Regions from separate parts of the Rhizobium sp. CF142 genome, predicted to be linked through region 2. Evidence: riboswitches for the same ligand, from Rfam matches in the RefSeq annotation. Region 2 holds a riboswitch; each other region holds the start of a gene.
The links. Region 2 has a riboswitch for cobalamin ahead of metE (5-methyltetrahydropteroyltriglutamate--homocysteine S-methyltransferase). Riboswitches for the same ligand answer to the same signal wherever they lie in the genome.
Positions count from the first base shown of each region.

Region 1 (5,437 bases), on a different contig from region 2:
CCCTGTGCCGAAAGCCGCACCAGCCGCGGCGTGCGTTCGATCAGCCGATGGCCGAGCCGCTCCTCCAGCCGTTTGAGCTTGACGCTGATCGCCCCTTGCGTGCTGCCGAGCTCACTGGCAGCGCGGGTGAAGCTCTTGTTCTCGGCGATCGTCACGAAAGCCTGAACGGAATCGACATCGAGCATGGTCATTGGATCTATCCGAAATTGTTGTGTCTGAAATATTCAATCATCCAATTCTGTAATGATCAAGCTCTGCTTATGCTGACGCAAATGGACAACAACGGATGTCACCGTTCTATGTCTCAACGTCGAAAGGCCAAAGCATGATCTCTGCCTCCCCTCCATCCTCACGTATCAGAGGCATCATCGCCCTGATGGCGGCCTGCCTCTCCTCACTGATGTTCGGCCTTGAAATATCGAGCGTACCCGCAATCCTGCCGACGCTGGAAAAGGTGCTGCATGCCGATTTCAGCGCGCTGCAATGGATCATGAATGCCTATACGATCGCCGTGACGACGGTGCTGATGGCGGCAGGCACATTGGCCGATCGCTACGGCCGCAAGCGCGTCTTCCTGATCGGCATTGCCGCCTTTGGCCTCACCTCACTGATTGCCGGCCTTGCTCAGGATGTTTCGCTGCTGATCGTTTCCCGCTTTCTGCAGGGCATGAGCGGCGGCGTGATGCTGATTTGCCAGGTGGCTGTCCTCTCTCATCAATTTCGGGAAGGCCGCGCCCGCAGCATCGCCTTCGGCTGGTGGGGCATCATCTTCGGCATTGGCCTTGGCTTCGGCCCGATCATCGGCGTTGCGATCGTTGCGGCGGCCGGCTGGCAATGGGTGTTCCTCATCCATGCCGTGCTGGCAGCCGTGACGGTAACGCTTGCCGTAACGGGCGTTGAGGAATCGCGTGACCCCGCTGCAGGACGGCTCGATATGGCCGGCATTGCCACCCTTTCGCTGGCGGTCTTCTGCCTCGCTTACTTCATCACCCAGGGTCCGGCTCTCGGCTTTGCCAGCCCTGCAGCACTTGGCATTGTCGGACTTGCCGCGGCAAGCCTCGTCGCCTTCGTCATTGCCGAGAGGCTGAACCCGCGACCGATGTTCGATGCTTCAGTCTTCGGCATTCGCGCCTTCTCGGGTGCCATCATCGGCTCGGCTGCCATGAATATCAGCTTCTGGCCCTTCATGATCTATCTGCCGATCTGGTATGAAGCCGGTCTCGGCTATGGCAGTGTGGCCGCGGGTCTGGCGCTGCTTGCCTATACGCTGCCGACGCTCGTCGTGCCGCCGCTTGCCGAACGGCTCATGCTGCGCTACCGGCCGGGCATCATCATTCCCGGCGGCCTTTTCACCATCGGGCTCGGCTTCCTGCTGATGAAGTCAGGCAGTGCCGCCGCCGCGGCAAGCTGGCTGACGATGCTGCCCGGCGCGCTGCTTGCCGGCATCGGGCTTGGCTTCACCAACACGCCGGTCACCAACACGACAACCGGTGCGGTTTCCAGCGATCGCGCCGGCATGGCCTCCGGCATCGACATGAGCGCCCGGATGATCTCGCTCGCCATCAACATCGCCGTCATGGGCTTCATCCTGTTCAGCGGCGTGCTCTCCCATCTAAGGAGCGCCTTGCCGAACTCGATCGATGCCGGCGATCTACGCCCGCTTGCCGAACGGATCTCCGCCGGCAACATCGCCGCTCTGCCTGATATTCCTGCCGAGACGGTGCATGGTGCGCTGGTCGCAGGCTTCGGCGGCGTCATGCTCTATGGAGCGATCGGCGTCTGGCTTCTCGCTGCTGCGAGCTTCCTCACCTTTGGCCATTGGAGGACACCGGCCTGCGCCAAGGATTGCAGCACCCAGCCGGCCGAGTGACGCACACCCGCGCCAGCTCAAACCGGCGCGGCCTCGCTTTCCACCTGCCCCCAGCCGTCATGGAAAACCAGCTCTTCCAGCGCCACCCGCTGCCGCCAGCCTTTGACCGCCAGTTCCGGCTTATCATAGAGCCGGTCGACGAAGCCGGCGCAGAGCCAGGCGACGACCTCAATATGATCGGGAATGCCGAGGATCTCCTTCAGGTCACCCTCGCGAAAAATGCTGACCCAGCCGATGCCCACGCCTTCGGCTCGTGCCGCAAGCCACAGGTTCTGGATGGCGCAGGCGGTGGAATAGCTATCCATGCGCGGATTGTGGGTACGACCCAGCACCACGCTGCCGCTGCGGGTCGGATCGCAGGTCACGCAGATGCCGAGCGGCGCCTGGACGATTCCTTCGAGCTTCAGCGAACGGTATTGTTCCTGCCGCTCGCCGTCGAACATGCGGGCCGCTTCTTCATTCGCCTTGAGGAAGGCATCGCGTACCCGCGCCCTCACCTCGACGCTCTTCACCAGAATGAAATTCCATGGCTGCATGAAGCCGACCGAGGGCGCGTGATGCGCGGCGGTCAAAAGACGCGTCACCAGATCATCCGGCAAGGGATCGGGCAGGAACTGGCTGCGCACGTCACGCCGCGTCATGATGGCGTGATAGACGGCCTCGCGTTCGGCCGCAGAAAAGCTGGATGCCGGGCAAACGGCATCATCAATGGGTCGCATCGTCAAATCCCCAACAACGCAACCGCCCGCCGTCCGCGCGGGTTGGGTCTATCTTGCCAGGCCGGTCTTCTGACTTTGGCGTCATCCGCTTGGCCGCAGCCTTCCCGGCCTTGCGGCCAGTGGCATTCTATGCGGCAAGCGTCGGCCTTACAGCGTTGGGCACGTTCCGGTCTTGCACCGGATTCCCGATTCTCCCGCTTATGAAAGCGGGCACCTGACGGGTGATCTATGGCGCGGAAACGGCATGGCGGCAAGCTGCATGCGACATTCATTTCGTGGACAGGCTGAAAATGCTGGCCTAGAACGAGACCCGACGCCGCTGGCGCCGAATCCTCTCTCATTGCCTTCCGGTTGCCCGTGTCCCGCCTAACACCAATGATCCTTGCGGTCGCCCTGTTCATGGAGCAGATGGATTCGACCGTGATCGCCACCAGCCTGCCGGCCATTGCCTCCGATATCGGCACCTCGCCGATCGCGCTGAAACTTGCGGTAACGAGCTACCTCGTGGCGCTCGCAATCTTCATTCCGATCAGCGGCTGGATGTCGGATCGCTTCGGTGCACGCAAAATCTTCCGCCTGGCGATCTTCGTCTTCATGGTCGGCTCGGTCGCCTGCGCATTCTCCAATTCCATCGCCGCCTTCGTCATCTCCCGCCTCATCCAGGGCGCTGGCGGCTCGATGATGACGCCGGTCGGGCGATTGCTCCTGGTGCGCGGCACGCCACGTCACCAGCTGGTGAATGCCATGGCATGGTTGACCATTCCGGCGCTGATCGGCCCGATCATGGGCCCGCCGATTGGCGGCTTCCTGACAACCTATCTAAGCTGGCACTGGATCTTCTGGATCAATGTGCCAATCGGCATTATCGGCATCGTCCTCGTCACCCGTTTCCTGCCGGTCGTCGAGCCGCGCAGCCCGAAGCCGATGGATTTTCCGGGCTTCTTCCTGTCGGGTATCGGCTTTGCCGGTTTCGTCTTCGGCCTCTCGGTCATCAGTCTGCCCGCCGTTCCCGTCATCTACGGCTATGTCACTGTCGCCGTCGGCGTCCTCTCCGGCATTCTCTATTTCGTGCATGCCAGGCGCACGCCGCACCCGCTGCTCGATCCCAAGATGTTTCGTTACCCGATGTTCCGGGCGGCGATCCTCGGCGCCTCGAATTTCCGCATGGGCCTCGGCGCGCTGCCCTTCCTCATGCCGCTGATGCTGCAGCTCGGCTTCGGCCTGACGCCGCTCCAATCCGGCTCGATCACCTTCATCAGCGCTCTTGGCTCCATGGGCTCGAAATTTGCGGCTACCCGCACCTATAACGCCTTCGGCTTCCGCAACGTCATTGCGCTGACGACCTTCCTCGCAGCGATCTTCCTCGGCGTGAACGGCTTCTTCACCGCGGAAACGCCGATGTACGTCATCATGGGCTGTCTTCTCGTCGGCGGCCTTCTGCGCTCCATGGCCTTTTCCGGCGTCAACGCCATGGCCTTCGGCGATGTGGACGAGGCCGACAGCAGCCAGGCAACCGCCATCAATGCGGTAGCGCAGCGCATCTCCATGGCCATGGGCGTTGCCGTCGCCGGCACGATCCTGGAAATCTCCTCGAGCTTCCACGGCGGCAAGCTTTTGGTCTCGGATTTCCATATCGCCTTCTTCATCGTGGCCGCGATATCAGCACTTGCCTGCATCACCTTCCTGCGCCTGCCTGCCAATGCCGGCGAAGAACTGACGACACGCCGCCACAAGAACAGACATGCCGAGGCGGCAGAACCGAAAGAGGCCCAAGGACAGGCAATGGCCGAGAGCCGCTGAAAACTTCACGGATCTGTCGTTTTTCCTCACAGATTCCACGTGACAATTCCGATCGGCATAGCTACATAGCCTGCATGTCGATTTCGTCCGTTTACGCATCGCGATTTTATTCGTACCGCTGCTTCCAGCGGATGCGGGTCTGTGCGTAACCGAAACTAACGCGACGACACACCCGAACAGCCGCTAGTCAACCTGGCGGCTTTTTTGTTCCGCCACGGTATGACCAAACAGGAGAGCATACCGTGACTGACACCATTGATGATCTGCGCATCGTCGAGATCACCCCGTTGACCAAACCTGCCGACATTATCAAGGAAATCCCGCGTGACCGCGCGGTCACTCAGACCGTGACCAGCACACGCGACACGATCCACAATATCCTGACCGGTAAAGACGATCGCCAGCTGGTGGTCATCGGCCCCTGCTCGATCCACGATCCGGCAGCCGCCCGCGAATACGCATCCCGGCTTGTCGAACAGCGACGACGCCTGTCAGGCGACCTCGAAATCGTCATGCGCGTCTATTTCGAAAAGCCCCGCACCACCGTCGGCTGGAAGGGCCTGATGAACGACCCGCATCTCGACGGCAGCTACCGCATCGAGGAAGGCCTGCGCCTTGCCCGCCAGCTGCTGCTCGACATCAACGCCATGGGCCTGCCGGCCGGCTGCGAATTCCTCGACACGATCACGCCGCAATATATCGCCGATCTCGTCAGCTACGGCGCCATCGGCGCGCGCACCACCGAAAGCCAGATCCACCGTCAGCTTGCCTCGGGTCTCTCCTGCCCGATCGGCTTCAAGAACGGCACGGATGGCGGCGCGCGCATCGCGCTCGATGCGATCATGGCGGCCTCCCAGCCGCACCATTTCCCGGCTGTGACCAAGGACGGACAGGCAGCGATTGCCTCCACACGCGGCAACGAGGACTGCCACATCATCCTGCGCGGCGGCAAGCGGCCGAACTATGAGGCCGCTGACGTGCAGGCCGTCATCGCCGAGGCCGTCAAGCTCGGCGTCGACCCGCGCATGCTGATCGATGCCAGCCACGC
Region 1 covers NZ_AJWE01000135.1:23,059-28,495, reverse strand. Annotated here, with positions in the region: gene PMI11_RS34280 (LysR family transcriptional regulator) at 1-191, opposite strand, end outside; gene PMI11_RS34275 (MFS transporter) at 326-1,870, shown strand; gene bluB (5,6-dimethylbenzimidazole synthase) at 1,888-2,589, opposite strand; cobalamin riboswitch at 2,631-2,822, opposite strand; partial or broken gene PMI11_RS34265 (DHA2 family efflux MFS transporter permease subunit) at 2,908-4,389, shown strand; gene PMI11_RS34260 (3-deoxy-7-phosphoheptulonate synthase) at 4,632-5,437, shown strand, end outside.
Region 1: another riboswitch for cobalamin. It lies ahead of bluB (5,6-dimethylbenzimidazole synthase); the one in region 2 lies ahead of metE (5-methyltetrahydropteroyltriglutamate--homocysteine S-methyltransferase).

Region 2 (5,437 bases):
GAAAGCAGGCTGTGGAGAAGGCGCTAATGAAGAGAGCCGGCCTATAGCCGGCTCTCTGATTTTCGAGTCCAGGTTCAGGCCCGAATCGTCGATGCGGCATGTCGTAATATTCGGGCGGCAGCGACCATGTTGACAAGCGCCGGGCGAACCTCTTCCCACCTGCGCGTCTTCAATCCGCAATCCGGATTGATCCAGAGCTGCCCGTCCGTCAGACGCTCGCGCGCCAGCGTCAGGAGCTCCGTCATCTCCTCGACATCAGGAACGCGCGGCGAATGGATGTCGTAGACGCCAGGGCCGATCTCGTTCGGATATTTGTAGCTGCGGAAAGCTTCCAGCAGTTCCATCTTCGAACGCGACGTTTCGATGGAGATTACATCGGCATCCATCGCCGCAATGGCATCGATGATCTGGTTGAACTCCGAATAGCACATATGCGTATGGATCTGCGTTTCGTCCGCCACGCCGGAGGCGCATAGGCGAAAACTCTCGACGGCCCAGTCGAGATAGGTCTTCCAGTCGGCCTTGCGCTGCGGCAGGCCTTCGCGGAGCGCCGCCTCGTCGATCTGGATCATTGCCGCACCGGCCTTTTCAAGATCGAGCACCTCGTCGCGGATCGCCAGCGCGATCTGCCGGCTGACATCGGCGCGGGAAAGATCGTCGCGCACGAAGGACCAATTGAGGATCGTCACCGGCCCGGTCAGCATGCCTTTGACCGGCTTCTCCGTCAGCGACTGCGCATAGCGCCACCACTCCACCGTCATCGGTACGGGGCGGGAGACATCGCCGAAGATGATGGGTGGCCGGACATAGCGCGAGCCGTAGCTCTGCACCCAGGCATGTTGCGTGAAGGCGAAGCCGAAAAGCTGCTCGCCAAAATACTGCACCATGTCATTGCGCTCGAATTCGCCGTGGACGAGCACGTCGAGGCCGATTTCCTCCTGCCAGCGGATCGCTGCTTCGGTTTCCTTTTTCAGGAAGGCATCGTAATCCGCCTCGCTGATCGTGCCCTTGGCGAAGGCCGAGCGGGACTTGCGCACGTCAGCCGTCTGCGGGAAAGAGCCGATCGTCGTCGTCGGGAACAGCGGCAGGCGAAGCTTACGCTCCTGCAGGCCGGTCCGCTCGGCAAAATCGCTGCCGCGCGTCTTCATCGCCTCGTCGATCGCGGCAACCCGCTGTCTGACCTTCAGATCATGTACGTGCGTAGATGCGGCGCGCGATGCAACGGCCTGCGAGGCTGCCGCAATCACCTGGGAGGCCTTGCCGGCATCGCCAAGCGCTGCGAGCTCATCAAGCTTCTGGGCAGCGAAGGCGAGCCATGATTTCAGCTCACCATCCAGCCCGCTCTCCAGTTCCAGATCGATCGGCACGTGCAGCAGCGAGCAGGACGGCGCGATCTGTAGCCGGTCCGCACCAAAATGCTGGACAAGCGGCTCGATTCTTTTCTGGATCGCCGCAAGGTCTGCCTTCCAGATATTACGCCCGTCGATGAGGCCAAGCGACAGCGTCAGGTCGCTGGATGTCTTGAGAAGGGCATCGATATGCTGTGGAGCGCGAACGAGATCGACATGCAGTCCGGCCACCGGCAGCGAGAGCGCCGTCGGCAGATTGTCGCCGATCTCGCCGAAATAGGTGGCGAGCATGATCTTCAGGTCGGGTACCAATTCATGCAGCGCACGATAGGTATGCTGCAGTGCTGCCTGCTCTTCCTGTGAAAGATCGAGCACGAAGCAAGGTTCGTCGATCTGCACCCAGTCGGCACCGGCTGCACGAAGTTCTGCCAGTACTTTTGCATAGACGGGCAACAAGCGTGCAAGCAGGTCGATCGGCTGGAAGCCCTCTTCGCTTCCTTTGGCGAGTTTCAGGAAGGTGACCGGACCGAGGATGACCGGCCGGGTGTGGATGCCAAGTGTCTTCGCCTCGATGAAGGCATCGAGCGGCCTGTTCGCCGTCAGGGCAAAGGTCTGATCGATGCCGAGTTCCGGCACCATGTAGTGATAGTTCGTGTCGAACCACTTCGTCATTTCCAGCGCCGGCACGCCATGCCCGTAATGGTGCGGATGGCCGCAATCGGCATGCGCCTCTTCGCCGGTTGAGCCACGCGCCATGGCGAAATAGGTATCGAGCGCCACATGGCCGCCCTTCCACCCATAGGCCGAAGGAATGGCGCCGACCATGACGGCCGTATCGAGCACATGGTCGTAAAGCGAGAAATCGTTCGAGGGGACGACGTCGATCCCCTTCTCTTTCTGCAAGGCCCAATTTTCGGCCCGCAGCCGCTTGCCGACATCGAGAAGCGCGCCGGCATCGGATTTGCCGGCCCAGTAGCTTTCCAGTGCGAATTTGAGTTCGCGATGCTTTCCGATCCTGGGAAAGCCGAGATTTGCAGTCTTGATGGTCATTTCCTTACCCCGAAGGTTATGGGCAAGGCTGCGGCGCAACGCATCGACGAGAGACGGCCATGGGAATGCCGTCTCGCGCAAAGCGGCACACCGGGACACCCCGCCCGTGGACGTTATCTATCGCGGCAGGTCTCCTGGCTTGCGGGTCATCGACATCGTCCAGTCTTCCCGGGCGTCTTCCCAGTGACGTCTTAGGACGGTGTCTCTCCGCTTACAGTTGCGGGGGCAGCTCCGGTCTTGGCGATTACCGCACCGAATTCCCTCTTAGCTCGGGATTGTCTGATCCCAAGAACCAACGATGCGGCAAGCATGCACCCGCCGCATCGCAACGTCAAGATCACATAAAGAAATCTTTATGTCTTTATCTGAAGGAGGCGAAGCGCATTCATCGTCACCAGCACGGTCGCGCCCGTATCCGCAAGAATCGCCGGCCACAGGCCGGTAATGCCGGCAATGGTGGTAATAAGGAACACGGCCTTCAGCCCGAGAGCCATGGTGATGTTCTGGATGATATTGCGCATCGTCCGCTTCGAAAGCTCGATCATGCGCGCCACATCACCAACGCGCCCGTGCAGCACGGCCGCATCCGCCGTTTCCAGCGCCACATCGGTGCCGCCGCCCATGGCGATGCCGACATCGGCAGCGGCAAGTGCCGGCGCATCATTGATGCCGTCACCCACCTTGGCGACGAATAGACCTTCCTTCTTCAACTCGCCAACAATGCGCTGCTTGTCCTGCGGCAGGAGTTCGCCGCGCCAGTCGATGCCGAGATCGCCGGCAACGGCTGCCGCCGTGCGCTTGTTGTCGCCAGTCAGCATGATGGCGCGTACGCCCGCTGCCTTCAGCGTCGCAAGCCCGCTCTTTGCGTCTTCACGAGGTTCATCACGCATGGCGATGAGACCGGCTGCGACACCATTGACGAGCAGTACCGAGACGCTCTTGCCCGCCCCGTTCAGCACCGCGACCTGCTCGTCCTGTTCCGCATTCAGCGCCCCGCGCTCGCGCGCAGCCGGCGGCGACAGGAGATCGAGCGTCTCCCCACCCACCTTGCCGGTCATGCCCTTGCCGGGAAGCGCTTCGACTTCGAAAGCCGGCGGTACGGGCACACGGTCTGCCTTGGCACGGTTGAGAATTGCCAACGCCAGCGGATGGCTGGAGCCCTGCTCCAGAACGGCAGCGCGCGAAAGCACCTCCACCTCTGTGCGTCCATAGGAAATTATATCGGTGACCTGCGGTTTGCCTTCGGTCAGCGTACCGGTTTTATCGAAGGCAACGGCCGTCACCTTCCCAAGCGATTCCAGAACCGCGCCACCCTTCATCAGCAGACCGCGGCGCGCACCCGCCGAAAGCGAGGCGGCAATCGCCGCCGGCGTCGAAATGACCAGCGCACAGGGGCAGCCGATCAGCAGGATTGCGAGACCTTTATAGACCCATTCGCCCCATGCCCCACCCATCAGGAGCGGCGGCAGGACGGCGACCAGCGCCGCCACGACGACGACACCAGGCGTATAATAACGGGAGAAGCGATCGATGAAGCGCTCCGTCGGCGCCTTCGATTCCTGGGCTTCCTCCACCAGCTTGACGACGCGGGCAATCGTATTGTCCTCGGCAGCGGCCGTGACACGGACGCGCAGCGCCGCATCGCCATTGACCGTGCCGGCGAAGACCGTCTCGCCTGCGCCCTTGCGCACCGGCGTGCTTTCGCCCGTCACCGGCGCTTCATCGATCGCACTTTCGCCGGAAACAATTGTACCGTCGGCGGAAATCCGGTCTCCCGGACGCACGAGAATGATGGAGCCGACGGAAAGCGTCTCAGCCGGCACTTCCTTCACCTCGCCGCCCGTCTCGAGCAGCGCATTCTTCGGCACCAGCGTCGTCAGCGACTGGATGCTGGCGCGCGCCTTGCCGGCAGCCACCCCTTCCAGCAATTCACCGACGAGGAACAGGAAGACGACCGTCGCCGCCTCTTCGCCGGCATTGATGATGACAGCGCCGACAGCGGCAATCGTCATCAGCATTTCGATCGAAAAGGGCGTGCCGGAAAGGGCGGCCATGACCGCGCGGCGCGCAATCGGCACCAGCCCGACCAGCATGGCGACGATGAAGGCATAGGAAGCGATCGATGGCACCAGGTGGCCGAGCACATAAGCAGCAACGAGTGCGAGGCCGGAAAAGATCGTCAACCGGCCCTTCTTGCTCTGCCACCAGGGGCCGGTCATCGGCCCGTGATCATGGCCGTGCAGACCCTCGATCTCCTCGTCGCCATGCGAATGATCGTGATCATGGCCTTCGTGACCATGATCGTCATGGTCGTGGCCATGGTGCTCATGCCCATCGTGATCGTGGTCATGGTCGTGCCCATGATCGTGGTCGTGACCCGCATGGTCATGGCCGACCTTGCTCTCGCGAACAGGAGCCTTGCCGGTGAGCGGAGCAACCGAATAGCCGAGGCCGGTTACCCTCTTCTCGATCGCTTTGAGATCGCTGCTGCCATCGTGGCGCACCGTCATCGTGCCTGCCGTCACCGACACAGAGACGTCTTCGACGCCGGGCACGCGCCTGACGGCCGTATCGATTTTCGTTGCGCAGGCGGCGCAATCCATGCCGCCAACCCGGTACCGTGCCTGTGCTGCTTCGCTCATGATTTCGATCCTTGCTTGTAAGCAGTATCGTTCCTACATCCTCTAGCGACTAGAGGTGCAAGAGGAAAATCATGAAAAAGATCACCATCGGCGAAGCCGCCCGCCAGAGCGGCGTCAAGGTGCCGACGATCCGCTATTATGAAGGCATCGGCCTGTTGTCTGCGCCGAGCCGCAGCGAGGGCAATCAGCGCTCCTACGAGCCATCGGACCTCAACCGCCTCGCCTTCATCCGCCACGCCCGCGAACTCGGCTTCGAGATCGAGGCGATCCGCACATTGCTGCAGCTGCAGGACGACCCGCACCAGTCCTGTGCCTCCGCCGATGCCATCGCCAAGGCCCGCCTGATCGAGGTCGAACAGCGCATCCGCAGTCTCAATGCCCTGAAGGCCGAGCTGG
Region 2 covers NZ_AJWE01000093.1:64,915-70,351, reverse strand. Annotated here, with positions in the region: gene metE (5-methyltetrahydropteroyltriglutamate--homocysteine S-methyltransferase) at 75-2,399, opposite strand; cobalamin riboswitch at 2,506-2,711, opposite strand; gene PMI11_RS19510 (heavy metal translocating P-type ATPase) at 2,753-5,041, opposite strand; gene PMI11_RS19505 (MerR family transcriptional regulator) at 5,113-5,437, shown strand, end outside.

Region 3 (5,437 bases), on a different contig from region 2:
GGCGTCGCCACCCTCGATCAGATACGCCCACAGCGCATTCAGATCCTCAAGCGACACATTGGAAAACGGCGTCAGCCCCGCATCCGGCCGCGCATCGCCCGGCAGCACCGCAATCAGCGCCCCATTGCGAGCGGCAACCGCGTGCAGCGCCTCGAGCGCATAGTGAAAATAGCTCGCCCCACCCAGCGCCCGCACGATGATCAGCTTCGCATGTCGTGCCGTGCGCTGGACGTAGGTATCGACCGACATCGGATGCTTCAGGCTCATCAGGCTCGCAAGCCTGAGCGTATGCCCGCTCGCCCCGCCGGAATGAGCCGCAGCGATTGCCGCAAGCTCGGTGTCGGCGGCCGAGAGGAACAGGATATCGCCCGGCGACTGGCCGAGGTCGATGGCCTCGTCCCCGTCGCTGATTGTTCCCTGTTGGGCCAGAAGCAGATGCATTCTCTATCCTCAGACGAGCGTTTCGATCGCCTTGCGCACCGCGTCCTGATCCATCTCGTGCAGGCCGATGACGACAAGGCGCGTGCTGCGGGCTTCGCCCTGTGCCCAGGCGCGGTCGAAATACTGGTCGATGCGGGCACCCACGGCCTGCAGCTGCAGGCGCATCGGCTTGCCGGAGACATCGATGAAGCCCTTGAGACGCAACACGTCATGCTCGGCGATGATGCCCTTCAGCTTCTCGACGAAACCTGATGTATCGGCGATAGCACCGAGTTCGACGACGAAACTGTCGAATTCGTCGTGATCGTGCGGCTCGCCATCCTCATGCTCCAGCTCGTGATGGGACTTGCGGTTGCCGATATCGTCTTCCGTGCCGATGCCGAGGCCGAGCAGTACGCTTGCCGGCACCTCGCCGTTCCTGGCCTCGATCATCACAGGCTTGCGGGCGATGCGCGAGGCGACCTCGCTCTTCACACGGCCAAGGCCGTCAGCGTCGATCAGATCGGTCTTGTTGAGCACGATCAGATCGGCGCAGGTCAGTTGATCCTCGAAAAGCTCCTCGATCGGGCTTTCATGATCGAGCGATTCATCCTCGACACGGCGTGCATTGACAGCATCATGGTCATCGGCAAAACGCCCTGCCGCAACAGCGGCGCTGTCGACCACGGTGATCACGCCGTCAACGGTGACTTCGCTGCGGATATCCGGCCAGTTGAAAGCGGCGACCAGCGGCTGCGGCAAGGCGAGGCCCGAGGTTTCGATGACGATATGGTCGGGGCGCTGGTCGCGCTCCAGAAGCTTCGTCATGGTCGGAATGAAATCGTCGGCGACCGTGCAGCAGATGCAGCCATTGGTGAGCTCTATAATATCGTCCTCGGTGCAATTCTCCGCCCCGCAGCCCTTCAGCACGTCGCCATCGACGCCGAGATCGCCGAACTCGTTGATGATCAGCGCAATCTTCTTGCCGCCGGCATTGGTGAGCAGGTTGCGGATCATGGTCGTCTTGCCCGCACCGAGGAAGCCGGTGATGACGGTTGCGGGAATTTTCTGCTGCATGGATTTAACCCTTCATTTTCAGCGGCAGACCTGCCGCGATAAAATACACTTCGTCGGCCGAAGCCGCGATCATCTGGTGCAGCCGGCCCGCATGATCGCGAAACTCCCGCGCCATGCGGTTCTCAGGCACGATACCGAGGCCGACTTCATTGGAAACGATGACGAGCCGCGCCTTTGCCTGCGGTAGAAAGGCGGCAAGGGCGGCGGATTGGGCGGCGATATCGCGCCCCTCCATCATCAAATTGGTAAGCCACAGCGTCAGGCAATCGACGAGAACAGCCCTGCCCTCGCCATCGATGGCCGCAAGGCGTTCGATGAGATCGAGCGGTTCCTCATGCGTGGTCCAGGAGGAGCCGCGATCGGCCTTGTGCTGGTCGATGCGCGCCTGCATCTCATCGTCCCAGGCGCGGCCGGTGGCGACGTAGTGGCGCTCAAGGCCGCTTGTGGTGACGAGGTTTTCGGCGAAGCGGGATTTGCCGGAGCGGGCGCCGCCGAGGACGAAGGTGGCGGTCATGCCGAAACGCTCCTCGGAGAGAGGGCATAGCGAAGGCTCATTCCGGGTTTGCGTTCCTTGACCTTGGAGAGTGTAACACCCCCCTCTGTCCTGCCGGACATCTCCCCCACAAGGGGAGAGATCGGCAAGAGGCCAGACCTTCGCCCTACATCTGTTGTTTGGGAAGAGCGTTGCCACGATTCAATCTCCCCCCTTGTGGGGGAGATGTCCGGCAGGACAGAGGGGGGTGCCGCATACTCGACGGAAGAGGCCGAACGCACCGTACCGGCGCCTCCACATCGCACCACCAGAGGCGGCGCTGAATCAAATCCTTCAGCCAAGACAACCTCCGTGCTGGCAGCGGGCAAACGGCCCAGTATGGGCATTATGCCCGGCACGGATGGCAGGTCTCCTGGCTCGCAGTTTTCGGCCGCGACAGGGGCAGACCGTTTCCGGTCGCCCCTGATCGTGCCAGCGGATCTGCCTCGCCTTCCCGGCTGCATCTCGTGAAAAGGCGGACGATTCGTAGAATTAGAGGCGTCCTGCCCCGGCTGATCACGATGCATTCCCAGTGGCTTTTCCGGCACTTGTCCCGCCTTGCCCGCTTGCAGAATGCAAAACCGTCGGCGCCGCAATCGAAATGCCGGATGGAAGACCCTGACTGCTCTACAGTCGCGGGGTCGGCTGTGATGAAAGCGCCCGGCTTGGGTCCGCCCCGTCACATTCCCTTTTCATCCGGAAGGCTTAAGGCCGATCCGGAACCATCCATTATGTCAATTCATGGTTAGGCTTCCGCCCCAGGCATGTCAATCGGTGCACCGGGCGCGCATAGCGCTCATCTCGACTTACACTACCGATATTATCGTCTTTAATCAAAGGCTTGCGTCACAAAAACTTTACAGCCCAGTCGGTATTTTGCCGCAATTGCCGCTCATGCGGATGCCGGCTCCGCCCTTGACCCCCACTCCTGCCGCCTAGTTTCCCCATGATGCTCTCCCGAATGGATATTCGCCGCCTCGGCCCTCTTGGCACCGTCCTCGATCCGGGACGCCTGCGCGCGCTTATCCGACACAGCGAAATGGGCATGGTCTTTGCCGGCGCGCTCGTCGGTATTGCCTCAGGGCTTGCAGTCACCGCCATGAGCTATGTCTCGGAAGAGATGCACAGGCTGATCTTCGGTATAGACGGCACGACGAGGCTCAGCGCCTCTGAGATCGACAGCAAGTTCCTGCTGATGACGGCCCCGGTTGCGGGCGGCATGCTGCTCGGCCTGTTGATCTTCATTCTCGCAAGATGGCGCAAGAAACCGATGGTCGACCCGATCGAAGCCAATGCGCTCCATGGCGGCCGTCTGTCGCTGACCGACAGCATCCTCGTCGCCATCCAGAATCTCGTTTCCAACGGCTTCGGCGCCTCCGTCGGTCTGGAGGCCGGCTATACGCAGCTTGCAGCCGGCATCGCCTCGAAATTCGGCCTGAAGCTGCAGCTGCGCCGCGCGGATCTGCGCGTCCTCGTCGGCTGCGGCGCGGCCGGCGCCATCGCTGCGGCCTTCAATGCGCCGCTGACCGGTGCCTTCTATGCCTTCGAGCTGATCATCGGCACCTACACCATCATCTCGCTGACGCCTGTCGTCGTCGCCGCCCTTGTCGCTACACTGGTTGCCCGGCTGCTCTCCGGCAGCGATTTCATCATCGATGTCGGCAGCTTCGGCGCTGTCCAACCCGCCGACTACGTCCCGGCGATCGCCCTCGGCGCCTTCTGCGCCGGCATCGGCATCCTGATCATGCAGGGCGTCTCTTTCGTCGAGGAACTGGCGCGCAAGAGCTCGATTGCGCTGCCCTTCCGCCCGGCACTCGGCGGCATCGTCGTCGGCCTGTTGGCGCTGGTCTCGCCACAGGTGCTGGCCGCCGGTCACGGCGCGCTGCATCTGAACCTCTCCCATGAGATCACGATCCCGGCGCTGATTGGACTTTTCCTCCTGAAATCGGTGGCGTCGGCCGTCTCCATCGGCTCGGGCTTCAGGGGCGGCCTGTTCTTCGCCTCACTCTTCATGGGAGCGCTGCTCGGCAAGCTCTTTGCCTATTCCGCCCCCTATTTCGCCGATGCGACGCTGACGCCCGTGATCTACGCCGTCGTCGGCATGAGTTCGCTCGCCGTCGCCGTCATCGGCGGGCCGCTGACCATGACCTTCCTGGCGCTGGAGATTACCGGCGACTTTCCGATCACCGCCCTGGTGCTCGCCGCCGTCATCACCTCCTCGCTCGTGGTGCGCACCACCTTCGGCTACTCCTTCGCCACATGGCGCTTTCACCTGCGCGGAGAGAGCATCCGCAGCGCCCATGATGTCGGCTGGATCCGCAACCTGACCGTCGACAAGCTGATGCGATCAGACGTGAAGAAGGCAAAGCTCGGCATAACCCTGGACGAGTTCAAAGAGGCCTTCCCCATCGGCTCGACGCAGCGCGTCATCCTCGTCGACGACGGCGACAAATATGCCGGCCTCGTGCTCGTGCCGGAAATCTACGCCAACCCCACCAGCGCGCAGGACGAAGCCCAGAATCTCGCCGATTTCATCCGCTATAAAAACGATTTCCTGCAGCCGCAGATGAACGCCAAGCAGGCGGCCGCGATCTTCGACAAGACCGAAAGCGAAGCGCTCGCCGTCGTCAACAATCTCATCGAGCGCAAGGTGGTCGGCCAGCTCAGCGAAAGCCATACGCTGCGCCGTTACACCGAAGAACTCGACCGCCGCCGCCGTGAGGTCTCAGGCGAGATCTGAGGCGCTAGGCTTTCCGAAAATCGATTCCGATTTTAGGGCCGATGCTGTAGTCGGCACCGCGAGCTTGAACACGTCCGCCCTCCTCGAAACGCCGCGCAATTCGAACGATCCCAGATGCTCGCAGGCGACACCGCAGGCAGCCGCGAAGCTTTCCGACATCAGGAGGTCCTGGCCGAGTTCGCCACAGAGTTTCTCGAGCCGCGAGGCCTCGTTGACGGCCCTGCCGATCACAGTGAAATCAAGCCTGCCGCGGGCGCCGACATTTCCGTAGAACACCTCGCCGAGATGCAGGACGACGTCGACGCCGATATCAGGCCCGCCCTCGCGCGCTCGCTGACGATTGAGCGCCTCGTTTGCCTCCAGGACATTTCGGGCCGAGACGAGCGCAGCCATGCAAGCCGTCTCGGGATCCTCGCCGTCTTCACCGCCTGTCGGAAAGATCGCCAATACGCTGTCGCCCATGAACTTGAGGATCTCGCCGGAATTTTCCTCGACATGCCGGCCGATCAGCTCGAAATGCTCGTTCAGAAACCCGGCGATCTCACCGGATTGATAGACCTCGGTCAACGCCGTGAAGTTTCTGAGGTCCGCAAGCAGGATCGCGGCATTGATGGCGCCTCCCGTTCCTCTCTGGACCTCACCCGCAAGGATGCGCGCACTCGTCTTGG
Region 3 covers NZ_AJWE01000016.1:6,815-12,251, reverse strand. Annotated here, with positions in the region: gene cobN (cobaltochelatase subunit CobN) at 1-441, opposite strand, end outside; gene cobW (cobalamin biosynthesis protein CobW) at 451-1,497, opposite strand; gene cobU (bifunctional adenosylcobinamide kinase/adenosylcobinamide-phosphate guanylyltransferase) at 1,502-2,011, opposite strand; cobalamin riboswitch at 2,375-2,771, opposite strand; gene PMI11_RS04825 (chloride channel protein) at 2,979-4,769, shown strand; gene PMI11_RS04820 (adenylate/guanylate cyclase domain-containing protein) at 4,755-5,437, opposite strand, start outside.
Region 3: another riboswitch for cobalamin. It lies ahead of cobU (bifunctional adenosylcobinamide kinase/adenosylcobinamide-phosphate guanylyltransferase); the one in region 2 lies ahead of metE (5-methyltetrahydropteroyltriglutamate--homocysteine S-methyltransferase).